DNA from 4 places in the Ruegeria sp. YTSC325 genome. Region 1 is predicted to be linked to each of the others. Evidence: riboswitches for the same ligand, from Rfam matches in the RefSeq annotation. Region 1 holds a riboswitch; each other region holds the start of a gene.

The links. A riboswitch is a leader RNA that binds a small molecule or an ion and turns the genes downstream of it on or off. The one in region 1 is predicted to bind cobalamin.
Region 2: it holds a riboswitch for cobalamin, as region 1 does, so the genes downstream of both, AC2FF7_RS10530 (hypothetical protein) here and AC2FF7_RS21475 (DUF1636 family protein) in region 1, are expected to answer to the same signal.
Region 3: it holds a riboswitch for cobalamin, as region 1 does, so the genes downstream of both, AC2FF7_RS14860 (DUF1636 family protein) here and AC2FF7_RS21475 (DUF1636 family protein) in region 1, are expected to answer to the same signal.
Region 4: it holds a riboswitch for cobalamin, as region 1 does, so the genes downstream of both, AC2FF7_RS14930 (CbtB domain-containing protein) here and AC2FF7_RS21475 (DUF1636 family protein) in region 1, are expected to answer to the same signal.

Annotation. Positions count from the first base shown of each region.
Region 1 is NZ_JBXWLY010000024.1:18,781-21,983, forward strand. Features, by position in the region: gene AC2FF7_RS21465 (class II glutamine amidotransferase) at 1-243, opposite strand, end outside; gene AC2FF7_RS21470 (helix-turn-helix domain-containing protein) at 425-1,072, opposite strand; cobalamin riboswitch at 1,199-1,402, shown strand; gene AC2FF7_RS21475 (DUF1636 family protein) at 1,505-1,861, shown strand; gene AC2FF7_RS21480 (ABC transporter ATP-binding protein) at 1,861-2,664, shown strand; gene AC2FF7_RS21485 (ABC transporter substrate-binding protein) at 2,661-3,203, shown strand, end outside.
Region 2 is NZ_JBXWLY010000006.1:48,730-51,932, reverse strand. Features, by position in the region: gene AC2FF7_RS10540 (DNA polymerase III subunit gamma/tau) at 1-728, opposite strand, end outside; gene AC2FF7_RS10535 (protein-tyrosine phosphatase family protein) at 862-1,350, shown strand; gene AC2FF7_RS10530 (hypothetical protein) at 1,352-1,759, opposite strand; cobalamin riboswitch at 1,842-2,061, opposite strand; gene AC2FF7_RS10525 (alpha/beta hydrolase family protein) at 2,198-3,055, shown strand; RNA gene ffs (signal recognition particle sRNA small type) at 3,094-3,192, opposite strand.
Region 3 is NZ_JBXWLY010000010.1:28,590-31,792, forward strand. Features, by position in the region: gene AC2FF7_RS14855 (NAD(P)-dependent oxidoreductase) at 450-1,442, opposite strand; cobalamin riboswitch at 1,554-1,762, shown strand; gene AC2FF7_RS14860 (DUF1636 family protein) at 1,848-2,222, shown strand; gene cobW (cobalamin biosynthesis protein CobW) at 2,224-3,203, shown strand, end outside.
Region 4 is NZ_JBXWLY010000010.1:43,010-46,212, reverse strand. Features, by position in the region: gene AC2FF7_RS14945 (DUF1636 family protein) at 1-257, shown strand, start outside; gene AC2FF7_RS14940 (hypothetical protein) at 254-748, opposite strand; gene AC2FF7_RS14935 (CbtA family protein) at 814-1,512, opposite strand; gene AC2FF7_RS14930 (CbtB domain-containing protein) at 1,517-1,687, opposite strand; cobalamin riboswitch at 1,724-1,928, opposite strand; gene cobF (precorrin-6A synthase (deacetylating)) at 1,972-2,715, opposite strand; gene cobA (uroporphyrinogen-III C-methyltransferase) at 2,708-3,203, opposite strand, start outside.

The sequences.
Region 1 (3,203 bases):
GCGGCCCAAGCTGACGGGGCTGGTCAAGACGTCGGCCAAATCTTCGGCCAGAGTCTGAAAATCCGCGTCCGGATTGTCGGATTGCACGGTGAGCTTTGCCTGATCTCCGACAGGTCCATAAATCGCGATCCCGGCGCTGTCCGGGCCGCGATCTGTCATTGTGATCAGCATATCTGTCAGCATCGCGCCCAATTGAGGCTCGAGCGTTTTGTCCTTCAAAAAAAGGCCGACAATTCCACACATGTGTCAGCTTCTCCTGTGTTGAGTTGGGCAGACGCTAACACCTGAACTTCAGGTTATCAACAAAGGGAAATTAATATTCATAAGGGGAATATTTTCGGCTATCTATTTCCCCCGCATTCAAAAATCACGGAGAGCAACCCCGCAAAACCTCAGCAGCGGTTTATCAATCGCCGAATCGTGACTAACGCGTCTGCGGATATGAGATGATCGACAGGTAGCGGGCTGGCAGTTTGCGCAGCAACTCGGGTCCATGCGGTGCGTCCGCATCAAAGAACAACGTATCACCCGGCTCCAGCAGGTAAATTTGATCGCCGTGTCTGTAATCGACTTCGCCTTCAAGCATGTAGAGCATTTCAATCCCGTCATGCTGGAACGTCGGGAAAGTGTCGGACTCTTCCGTCAGCGTGATCAGATAGGGTTCGACCACAACACCACTGGCATTAGACCCCATATGACCCAAAAGGCTGTATTGATGGCCTGCGCGTGTCCCGGCTCTCTCTGTTTCAACGCCCTTTCCCGCTTTGGTGTGGGTTGCGTTTCGGGTTTCTTCATATCTGCGGAAAAATGCAGTGATCGGTGTGCTCAGAGCATTGGCCAGCGATTGTAGCGTCGTCAATGAAGGCGATGTGTAGCCGTTTTCGATTTTTGACAGCATACTGATGGATAACCCGGTCAGCCCCGACAATTCCGCAATTGTCACGCCCTGCTGCAACCTCAACGCGCGGATTTCACGACCGATCGCCGTTTCGAGGTTCTTTTCACCGGGGTCCCTGACCTTGTGGGGATCCTGAGAAAACTGAGGTTTGGACCTATCGTTTGATGCTTTCACCAACCTATCCTTAACGCCTTTCGCTTCGTCGTTATCGCCTGCAATTTTCTTGAAAGGAAACATATTTTCAAAACTACATTCCTGCGCAACCTCCGGTGATTTGTGTTGACCGGCGATCTGATCTCGGGCAGTGACGCATTTGATGGTTCCCTGGGGCATGCTCCAGCGGTGAAAAGGGAATACGGTGAGGTTTAAGTGCCAAGTCCGTAACTGCCCCCGCAACTGTAGGCGGTGAGCGAAGCCAATATCCCACTGACGTGAATAATGTCGGGAAGGGTGGCCAAGCCTCGACCCGCAAGTCAGGAGACCTGCCATCGCAACCGAAACCAACCCGGGGCGGGGCGTCCTGGAAGGAGGCTTGATGGTACCTCGTACGCCTTTATGCGCGACCGCGTTTCAGTACGGCCCCAGGGGCCGTGGAACAGACGCTTGATGGCCGAGCCCACTGATCATTTTGTTCTGATCTGCGCGACCTGTCAGGGTTTGGAGGCAGCGCAGCACATTGCGGATGCCTTGTGCCCTGAATTGCCTGCGGGTTTCGCAGTGCGCACAGTAGACTGTATGGCTGGATGCGATCACCCGGTCACTGTCGGATTTCAGGCCCTAGGAAAAGCCCAATACCTGTTTGGTGATATCGGCACCGAGCAAGAGCTGAATGCTCTTGCCCAATTCGCCGCGCAATACCTGGGCAGCGCAACTGGTTGGACAAAGGCCACAGACAGGCCGGCGCCTCTGATAACCAAGACATTGGCGCGCATGCCGGCGTTGGCTGTTCGAGGAGCTCGATGATGACCAGACCCTTCCTGCAGGCGCGTGGTGTAGCCTACTATTCTTTTCACGGTGACGTTCTGTTGCAAGACATCTCGTTCGACCTTGAAGAGGGGTCGGTTCTGGCCATTGCCGGTCCGAATGGCGCTGGCAAAACCACTCTGCTGAACTTACTTTGTGGCGCTGAAGCTCTGTCCGAAGGCGACGTTCTGGTGCAAGAGCAGAGCTTGAAGACACTGTCAGCGACGGAGCGCGCCCGAAAAATTGCCGTCGTCAGTCAGCAGGAATATCCCGATGGGCGCTTGCATCTGCGTGACTATGTGGCACTTGGGCAAATTCCAATTCGCTCGGACCGCTCCTCTGAAGATCACGCAAACGACTTGACGCGAATTCTGGACCTGACCGGCCTTTTGGAGCTTGCCGACAAGCGCATGGCAGTGTTGTCGGGTGGCGAACGTCAGCGCGCCCATATCGCGCGTGCGCTGGCGCAGAACCCTACTCTTCTGTTTTTGGACGAACCGACGAACCATTTGGATCCCGACGCCAAAGGGCGGATGTTGTCGCTGGTCGCTGGACTGGGGATAACCGTCATAATGATTGTCCATGACATTGTCATGATCCCCGAATTCGCCACCCATGTCGCGTTGATGAAATCTACCCGGCTGACCGGGTTTGGCCCTGTTTCCGAGGTCCTGACGACTCAACATGTGCGCGACACGTTCGGCGTCGACTACTTATTCTTTCAGCACGACGGTCGGATGATCCCCGCGCTGGACATACGAAAAACCACTGTTTCCCAACCCTCCAGGAGATTTCCAAAATGAAACATATCTTGTCCGTGGCTCTGGTTATGGCCATGGCGAGCGGTGTTGCTGCGCATGAAGTGACCGTAGACAATTGTGGTGAACCGCTGGTGTTTGAAACCCAGCCCGAACGGTTGGTCGTACATGACATGAACATGACCGACATGGCCTTTGCGCTGGGTCTGCAAGACAAAATCGTCGGCCTCACGGGCATCACCGGCTGGTACAAAACCAGTCCTGAATTCGACACGCTACGTGGAGATATCCCCGAACTGGCACCGAAATATCCATCGGTGGAAAATATTGTCGCGGTAGAACCCGATCTGTTCTTCGCCGGCTGGTACTATGGAATGCGTCCCGGTGGTGATGTAACGCCAGAAACACTTGCCCCGTTCGGGATCAAAACCATGATCCTGACTGAAAGCTGCGTTCATCTGCATAAAGACCGCCCCGAGGCCAGCATGGACCTTTTGTTTGACGACATTCTGCGGCTGGGCAAAGTCATGCATGTCGAAGACAAGGCCGAAGCGCTTGTATCTGGTTGGAAGGATGAACTGACC
Region 2 (3,203 bases), on a different contig from region 1:
GTTTCCCCGGCGCCGTGTGAAATCGCCTGATCCAGAAGAGAGGTCGCATCGCGGGCTGAACCCTCGGCGGCGCGGGTGATTAGTGCCATCGCGTCTTCGGCGATCTGTGCGCCTTCGGCATCGGCGATCTTGCGCAGCAGGCCGATCATGTCCTCGGGCTCGATCCGTCGCAGGTCAAAGCGCTGACATCGGGACAGGACCGTCACCGGCACTTTGCGAATCTCGGTGGTGGCAAAGATAAACTTCACATGCTCGGGCGGTTCCTCAAGCGTCTTGAGCAGCGCGTTGAAGGCGCTGGTCGACAGCATGTGGACCTCGTCGATGATGTAAATCTTGTAGCGGGCCGAGGCCGCGCGATAGCGGACGCTGTCGATGATCTCGCGAATATCGTTCACACCGGTCCGGCTGGCGGCGTCCATCTCCATCACGTCCACATGGCGACCTTCCATGATCGCCACACAATGTTCGCACTGGCCGCAGGGTTCGGTCGTCGGTTTGCCCTCGCCATCGGGGCCGATGCAGTTCATGCCTTTGGCGATGATCCGGGCCGTGGTGGTTTTGCCGGTGCCGCGAATGCCGGTCATGATAAAGGCTTGCGCGATCCGATCCGCCTCGAACGCGTTTTTCAGCGTGCGTACCATGGCCTCCTGCCCGACCAGATCGGCAAAGGTTTCAGGGCGGTATTTACGGGCAAGAACCTGATAGGCGGGGCTGGGCGTGTCGGTCATATCTGCTCTGTCGGATTCGGGTTCCGACGCAGCCTAGAGACCCCCGCCGCCCGCGTCCACCGCCGCCTTGGGGGAAATTCGGTTTGCAGGTCAGTTTGCACAGCATAGAAGCTATGTGGAAAGGAGGCCGGGGATGGAGCCATTTGCAATTCACGTGGTCGAGGTCGGGGCCGGTCATTTCGCGCTGTCGCCGCTGCCGGGGCGCGCGGGGGAGTATGCGCGGGATTTGGATATCATTCGCCGCTGGCGGCCCGATCTTGTGATTTCGATGACCACAAGCTCCGAGATGGAGCAGACCGGAGCGGGAAAACTGGGAGATGACCTGCACGCCGAGGGCATAACCTGGACGCACCTGCCGATTGAAGATTTTGGCGCGCCGTCGCCGGACACCGAGGCCGCGTGGCCCCGGATCAGCCAGTCTGCCGCGCATATTCTGGCGCGTGGAGGGCGGGTGCTGGTGCATTGCCGGGGCGGGTGCGGGCGGTCGGGCATGATCGCCCTGCGGCTTATGGTCGAACAGGGCATCGCGTCCGACGCGGCGTTGCGCCGCCTGCGCGCCGTGCGGCCCTGTGCGGTTGAAACCGACGGGCAGATGCGTTGGGCAACCTGCGCGCCGGACTGAGTTACAGCGCCAGATGCTGCTGGGGCTGTGCTGGTTGCGCCGGGGCCAGCTCTGACACTTCAAGCATGGCACAGGGCGGCACTGGCAACTGGCCGGCCGGACGGGCCGCAGCATCGGGGCCGAACAGCATATCCGCATAACCATCCAACGCGTCGAGCGAGGCGTCCGTGCTAGTGCCGCAGAAGATGCGAATTTGATCTTTCTGGGCGCGGAATCGGGCGATGCAGCCCTGTGGGCAATGGCCCAGCTCTCCGCTGCCGTCCAACGCGAAGTCATCCGACGTGGCAGGCACTGCGGATTCCATCGCCTGCACAATAGCCCGTGCCATCTGCGCCAGAGCCGGGCAGGTCTTGCCGGTTTTCTGACATAGGGTTGCACTGAATTGGTGCGTTTTTGTCTTCCAGATCATAATGCGCCCTCCGCGCGGGGAACGGGGCGTAGATCAGGTGTGACAGCGCGCTGACAATCCCGCCCGGATACCCCGCCCGAGTTACAGTTTTGCTTTGATGGCAGGTCTCCTGACTTGCGGGTCATAGCGTTGCCGACCTTCCCAGCCTTGCGGGCCAGTGGTATTTCGGCATTGCTCACCGCTTACAGTTGCGGGGGCAGTCGCGGCATTGGATCGTTCCGGCATGACCGGGCAGAACCGCACCGTGTTCCCTTTTCATCTTGTCCCGACACGGGACAAGAACCATCACGCCATCGCTAGCGGTTGAGCGGGCTTTGAGTCAAGCGGGCGCGCGCGCAAAGTGGACGTTTGGTCATCTTGATGCGCCCTTGACTCAGCCCGGCCAAAGAAGTGGGGATAAGGGGTGAACCGAACAGTTCAGATCAGGTGAGCAACGCTATGCTGGATGATACACCCCCCGTCCTGACCGAGGATTTTCGGTTTTCTGCCGGTTCGGCAATGCTGTCGGCGCGCCTGTACCGGCCCGTGACTGATCCCAAAGTCGCCGTGGTTGTACATGGTGCGACCGGTGTCCCGAGGGATTACTATCAGCATTTCGCGAATTGGCTGGCAGCGGATCAGGGGATCGCCTGCCTGACCTACGACTATCGTGACTTTGGCCACTCACTGACCGGATTACTGCAGGAATCGCGGGTAAAGATGGCGGATTGGGCGCTGACCGACATGCCTGCCGCCAGAGCGGAAATGCGCCAGCGTTACCCACACGCAGAACACTGGAGCATAGGGCACTCGGTCGGAGGGATGTTGGGGCCAATACAACCTGATATCGACCATATAGATCGCATGATCTGTGTGTGTTCGGGGCTGGTGACAATCAGTGATCACCCTTGGCCTTATCGCGCGTTGGCGTCCTTGTTCTGGTATGGACATGTTCCGCTGGCGGTAAAAACAGTTGGATACCTGCCAGGAAAGGCAGTGGGATTTGGGGCCGACCTGCCTGCATCGGTTTACTGGCAGTGGCGCAAGTGGTGCACGGCACCCCAAAATTATCTGCCAGAAATCGGAAAAACGCTACCTGCCGCAACCTGGGCAGAGAAAGGCAAACCGGTCGATCTGTTCACTTTCGAGGACGACCAGATGGTTCCGCCCGAAGCCGTTTGGCGGTTGGCAGATCTGTACGGCTCCAGCGCTCGGCGTCATGTGCTGTCGCCGCAGGAATTCGGACTTAAGGACATTGGCCATATCGGCGCGTTCGCGCGTCGCAACGCGTCCCTATGGCCGCGCTTGATCGCATAAGTGCTGCGTGTCTAAACCGGTCAAAACTGTCGGGGATGAAGTGAGAGGTTGGACATCGACCCAAGCGGGGCTCGTTGTGGCTGCTTCCTTCCGGACCTGACCAGGTTGGCGAGGCGCTCGCCCGCGCCAACCTCTCAACGGTGGATAT
Region 3 (3,203 bases), on a different contig from region 1:
TTAGGCTTACCGCTTTCAAGCGAAAGTCACAAATACGGTCTTTGATCTGAAAAAAGGACGCTGACTTTCACTAAGACACAAGCGTTTTTCGATGTGCGACTGGAAAAAAGCAACTTGGCATACATGCTTGCACGACCTTGTAATCGCGAAGTAAGCAGGCGAAATCCTACTGAACGCATAGGCATGAACCAAGCGGGCAGTACAGGATCTACGGAAAACGGGCGGCTCGCGGGAATGCAAGCTCGAAACTTGCGACATGATTGGCACTTAGTATCTGAACAGGTTTTCCTAGGGTTTGTCTATTGACGATACTTAGGTTTATCCGCACACAAATTGACTGTTGCCCCGGTGGTTCAGGTAGTTCAGTGACCTGAAAAAGTGGCAGCGAGCCCAACACTCGCCGCCTCTTTTCCAAGCCGGGCAAAGCGTTTTCGCGCAGTGCAATTGCGTCATTCGGCCCGACGTCCCTGAGGAATAACCTCGTATCCGGACGCTTCCGGCTCGTAGTCTTCCATTTCGGACGGGAAGCCGGGGGCCGTGATATCCAGCCCGGTGGCCTCTTCCAACCGCTTGATAATATTAGGTGATAACTCTCGGTCGCCATAGCGGGCGATGCCGTCGTCAAAGATACGCATCATCACCGGGTTGATCTCGAGCGGCACCCCCGCCCGGTCCGCCACATCCTGAAACAGGCCAATGTCCTTTTTCACCAAATCCATCGTGAACGAAATGTCCCGCGAGCCGTTCAGAATGACTTGGCTTTCGGTTTCATGCACGAAGGATGTCCCGGATGAGATCTTGATTGCCTCGTATGTGGTGTTCAGATCCATCCCGGCGGCTTTGGCGGTCACAAGTGCTTCTGCGCAGGTGATCAGGTTGGCGGTGGCGAGGTAATTGGTCAGCACTTTCAACACCGAAGCGGTCCCTAGGTCACCGGTATGCAGAACCCGTCGGCCCATGGTGGTCAGAAAGGGCAGTATGCGCTCGAATGTGGCCCGGTCGCAGCCCGCGAAGATCGAGATATTGCCCGTCGCGGCGCGATGACAGCCACCCGATACAGGACAGTCTACCGCTGCGCCGCCACGTTCGATCACCTGGGCGCCCAATCGCTTGACTTCAGCTTCATCAGTGGTGGACATCTCCATCCAGATTTTGCCGGGGCTGACCTCAGGCAGCATCTCCTGCATCACCGCGTCCGAAGCGGCAGGCGATGGCAGGCAAGTAATAACCGCGTCGCAATCGCGCATCAGCTGGGCCGGGCTTTCGGCGGCCTTGGCCCCCTGTGACACGAAGCCGTCGACGAGGTCAGAGTTCAAATCATGTACCGTCAGTTCGATCCCGTTGCGCAGCAAAGACCCTGACAGTTTGCCGCCCACATTGCCCAAGCCGATAAAGCCCACCTTCATGCGATACACCTCCTTTTTTGGCGTCGTTTTGTTCATGGCACCATGCCGCCCCACCCAAAGTCATGCCGCCCAGCGACGCTGTCAGGTCGCTTTTAACCCGAGGTGCGAAAGATGTTTGCGACTCGCTTGACAAGGGCCTGCCCGGTGCCGCATGTCCGATCCGTTGGTGTCCATCTGCAGATGGATGAAAAGGGAATGCGTCAGCGGGTCATCCGTCAAACGCAGCCGCCCCCGCGACCGTGACCGGAGAGGGTGCCCAAGCCACTGGCCAACAAGGCCGGGAAGGCGGGTCATCCGACAGGGTAACCGCCCTGAAATCCGCAAGCCGGGAGACCTGCCAGCACCCGCGATTGAAACCGGACGGGGTGTTCCGGTGCCGGGTCACGCACGACCCGCATGAAACCCCGTCCCCCACGATGAGGATTTAGGGGGATGAGAGACATGACCGAAACCGCTCCGGTCGAGCTGCTGGTTTGCACCACCTGCCGCCGCGGCCTACCCATTGAAGATGACGCCCAACGCCCAGGCACGTTGCTGCACAAGGCGTTGGAACAGGCTGAACTGCCCGAGGGCGTGGCGCTGAAGGCTGTTGAATGCCTGTCGAATTGCGATCAGGGCTGTTCCATCGTGCTGCGCGGCGGGCCGGAACGCTGGACCTTTGTTTATGAGAACCTGAACGAAGTCGATCATGTCGACGTGATCGTAGACGGTGCCACCAAGTATCTGGCCACCGAAGACGGTCTGGTCAAATGGCGCGAGCGCCCCGAACATTTCCGCAAAAACTGCGCCTCGCGTATTCCCCCGATTGGAGCCTGACATGTCCACTTTGGAAAAACTCCCCGTTACTGTGATCACCGGCTTTTTGGGTTCGGGCAAGACCACGCTGGTGCGACACCTGATGCAGAACCCGCAGGGCAAGCGTCTGGCCGTTGTGGTCAACGAGTTTGGCGATGTCGGCGTGGACGGCGATATCCTGAAATCCTGCGCCATCCCCGATTGCCCGGCGGAAAACATCATGGAACTGGCCAATGGCTGCATTTGCTGCACCGTGGCCGATGATTTCATCCCCACGATCGAGGCGCTGATGGCGCTGGAGCCGCGCCCCGAGCATATCCTGATCGAAACCTCTGGTCTGGCGCTGCCCAAGCCGCTGCTGAAAGCGTTCGACTGGCCCGATATCCGATCCAAGATCACCGTTGACGGCGTGATAGCGCTGGCCGACGCCGAGGCCGTTGCCGCCGGTCGCTTTGCCCCGAATGTCGCGGCGGTGGATGCCCAGCGTCTGGCCGACGATTCCATCGACCACGAAACGCCTCTGTCCGAGGTGTTCGAGGATCAGATCTCCTGCGCCGACATCATCCTGCTGACCAAGCCTGATCTGGCCGGCCCCGAAGGTGTCGCCAAAGCCAAAGAGATCATCGCCGCAGAGGCCCCGCGCCCTCTGCCGGTCGTCGAAGTGGCCGAAGGCGTTGTGGACGTGCGCGTCGTGCTGGGTCTTGAGGCTGCCGCCGAGGATGACATGGAGGCGCGGCCCAGCCATCACGATGGCCACCATGATCACGAGCACGATGATTTCGAAAGCATCATCGTCGAGCTGCCGGAACAGACCGACCCGGCCGATCTGGTCGCGAAAATCGAACGTCTGGCCAAGGAACTGAACATCCTGCGCGTCAAAGGCTATGCCGCTGTTCAGGGCAAGCCAATGCGCCTTCTGGTTCAGGCTGTGGGCGCGCGCGTGCGTCATCAGTACGACCGTCCGTGGCAGCCCGGCGAAGAGCGCCGTTCGCGTCTGGTGGT
Region 4 (3,203 bases), on a different contig from region 1:
CCCGCGCGGGGATTGAGGGAAGGGTTTCGGTCGATCAGCACGCCTGTTTCAGCGGATGCTCTGAACCCGTGGCCATCGCGCTGCAGGCCGATGGCGGTGCGTCATATGTGTTTTCAGGGGTCGATGTCGCTTCGGACGCCGATGATATCGTGGCGACCTGCCGGACCTATCTGGAAAGCCCCAAAGGCTGGATCGAAGACGCCCGGCCTTGCGGGCGGCTCCGGATGTGTTTGCGGGCGCGTATCCCGGCGCTTTAGTCGACCTGTAGTGTGACCGCCGCGCTGACGGGGATGTTGTCGACCATCAGCGGGCTGTGGCTGTTTGCGTTCAGAGAGACCGAGACTTCGACCTCGCCCTGCGGCAGATGGTCGATATGCATCCAGTTACCGTACAGCCGGGCCAGTTTCTCTCCATTTACGTAGACATGTGCATGCCCCTCGCCGTCGACATCGGTCTTTGAGGCATTTTGTGGTGAGAACCGAAAGTTCTGCGGCATGACATGCAGGTTCCAGCCCGCCATAGGATCGGGCGTAAGAGCGATCTCAAGCCCCGGAGCATCAGCGCCAGCAGGCAGGTTGATGGCAGTCGAATGATCGTGTGCGGCTGCCTCGGCGTGAGACGAACTGTGATGTGCGGGATCGCCATGGTCACGGCCGTCGAAAGTGACGCCATTTGCAGCCGCAACCACAAATCCTGCACCACTGCCAAAAACCATGCCAATTGCAAACAGGGCAAGTGAGCGTGCCATTTTATGTTCCTTGATGGTAGTAGAAACACGCCGAGCTGGTCTCGGCGTGTTCATAAGCGTGCTGGTCAGGCCGCAGCTTCGGCACGCTGGCTTTCATGTCGCCAGAAGTATCCGGCGAATGCCCCGACCAAAACCCAGGCTACCATTCCGATGCCAAAGGCGCGTGCGGCAAACAGCGCGCCGATCTCGGTCGGAACGGGGCCGGTAAACACGTCCGGCTCGGGCGCGCCGATCAGATGTGGGGCCAACAGCAGGGCGGCTGCGATCACATAGCTGATCAGGGTGCCGCCAAAGGCAATCAGCCACATGGCAACACCTGCTGCGGCGACGGTCGCAAACCACCAGATCTGACGCGCAGCGACATCGGCTGCTGCCACGCCGGGCACTTCTGGCGCGAGTGAGAATCCGGGTGCGAGGTGCACGGCAATGAACCCCGCAAGCCCCCACAAAACGCCGGTGCGCCCGTCAATCTTGTGGCCGTTGCCCTCAGCCACGGACATCAGCGCAATCATCATCAGCGCATAACCGGTATAGATAAGCATCGTGAAAATGACGCTCAGCGCATCGCGGAACAGGTCCGAGAACATTCCCGGCAGCTCGGGGTGAGCACTTACGACGTCACCGCCGAAATGGACCAATTCACCTGATTCATACAGTTCCGCGTGCAGCAACACAGGTTGCACAAAGACCAACTGCAGCAAGGCGGCAATCAGCCCCGCTGCAGCACCAGCGAACAACGCGCTGGTCAGGATACGGCTAAACATGGGTTTAGTGGCAGGGGAAGCCGGTCGCGTGGCGCACATCGTGGGCTGCGTCATGCAGGGCCGCGGCCTGAACGTGGCCGGTCAGCGTGATGACGCCAAGGCCCAGAACCACAGCGAACATAACCGGCAGGATACCAACGCGTGAGGTCGAAGCGGTTGTTGCTTGAGTTGCCATTTTTAGTTCTCCTTTACCGTCGCACCCGACGGTTGGTGTTTTCATTCGTGCCTGGCAGGTCTCCTGGCTCGCGGGTCGATGCCTCTGTTCGCCTTCCCCCTGAAACTCAGGAGTGGCTGGTTGAACAGGGCTCACCGCTTACAGTCGCGGGGGCGGCTGTGGATTCGATCGCGCGCGGTCTCACCACATTCCCTCTTAGCTTGCCGGTATTGCCGACAGGACCAGACAGGTTCATTTAGCCGTTACATCTGCTGCAGCGCAATCGTCATTTGCGACGTTTTAGGTCAGATCATGCGCTTTTTGAGAAGATAAATATCCATGATCCACCCATGATCAGCGCGCGCAGCGGCGCGGGTGTCCAGAATCGACTGTGCAACACCGGTCAGAGGGCCGTTGATCAGGATTTCTTCAGTCATGCCCACGTAAGCCCCCCACCAGATGTCATAATCTGCCATCTGAAGATGTTGGAACGAGCACTCACCATCCAACATGACCGCCACGTTTGATGCACCGTCCGGCCACCCTTCGTCGCGAATCCGCCGCCCCGTGGTAACGATGTAGGGGGCACCCAGTTCGTTGATCGGAATCGCGTGGGCCGCCGTCAACGCCTGCAGCGCTGTGATGCCGGGGATCACCCGCGTCGTCGGTTGAGGGTCCAACCGCGCCGCGATTCGCAGTGAGCTGTCGTATAGCGACGGATCGCCCCAGATCAGCAGCGCCACGTGCTGTGCGCCGGGATGGGCGGCAATCGCCTCGCGCCAGCGCAGCGCAATCGCTTCGTGCCATTCGTCCACCCCGCGCAGATACCCGTCTTCCGAGCGGCGCTTGGGGATGTCGAAATAGGCGATCTGCGGCGGCGTGTCGGTCACCTGCGCAATGACCTTTTCGCGCAGCCCGGCCAGATCGGCCTTATTCTCGCCCTTGCGGGGGATCAGGATCAGGTCCGCCGAGCGGATCGCCTGCGCGCCCTGAAAGGTCACGTGGTCAGGGTTCCCGGTGCCGATGCCGATCAAGGTCAGGTCAAACATCGTCAAACTCTGCCAGCGGGCCATAAAGGATCAGCGCCGGGGCGGTGCCTATCTCATCCGCCAGTTTTTCGGACAGCGCGCCTACAGTACTGCGATGCAGCTTTTGTTCGGGGGTCGAGACGGATTCGGCCATTAGTGCTGGCGTCTCCAGCGGCAGACCGTGGGCGTTCAGCGTTTCGACCAGCAGAGGAAAAGTCCGCTTGCCCATGAAGACGACGGTGGTCGCATCCGGGTCGGCCAAAGCGGGCAGGTTCAGGTCCTCGGGCAATTTGCCGCTGACATCATGACCAGTGACAAACTGTACTCGCCGCGCGGTCAGCCTGCGGGTCAGCGGGATGCCCGCCGCCGCCGCTGCCGCGACGGCCGAGGGGATGCCGGGTATGATCTCGTATTCGATCCCAGCCGCGCGCAGGGCCACCAGTTCTTCTTCCAGACGCCCGAACATGCCGCCATCGCCGGATTTCAACCGCACGACCCGCTGCCCGGTC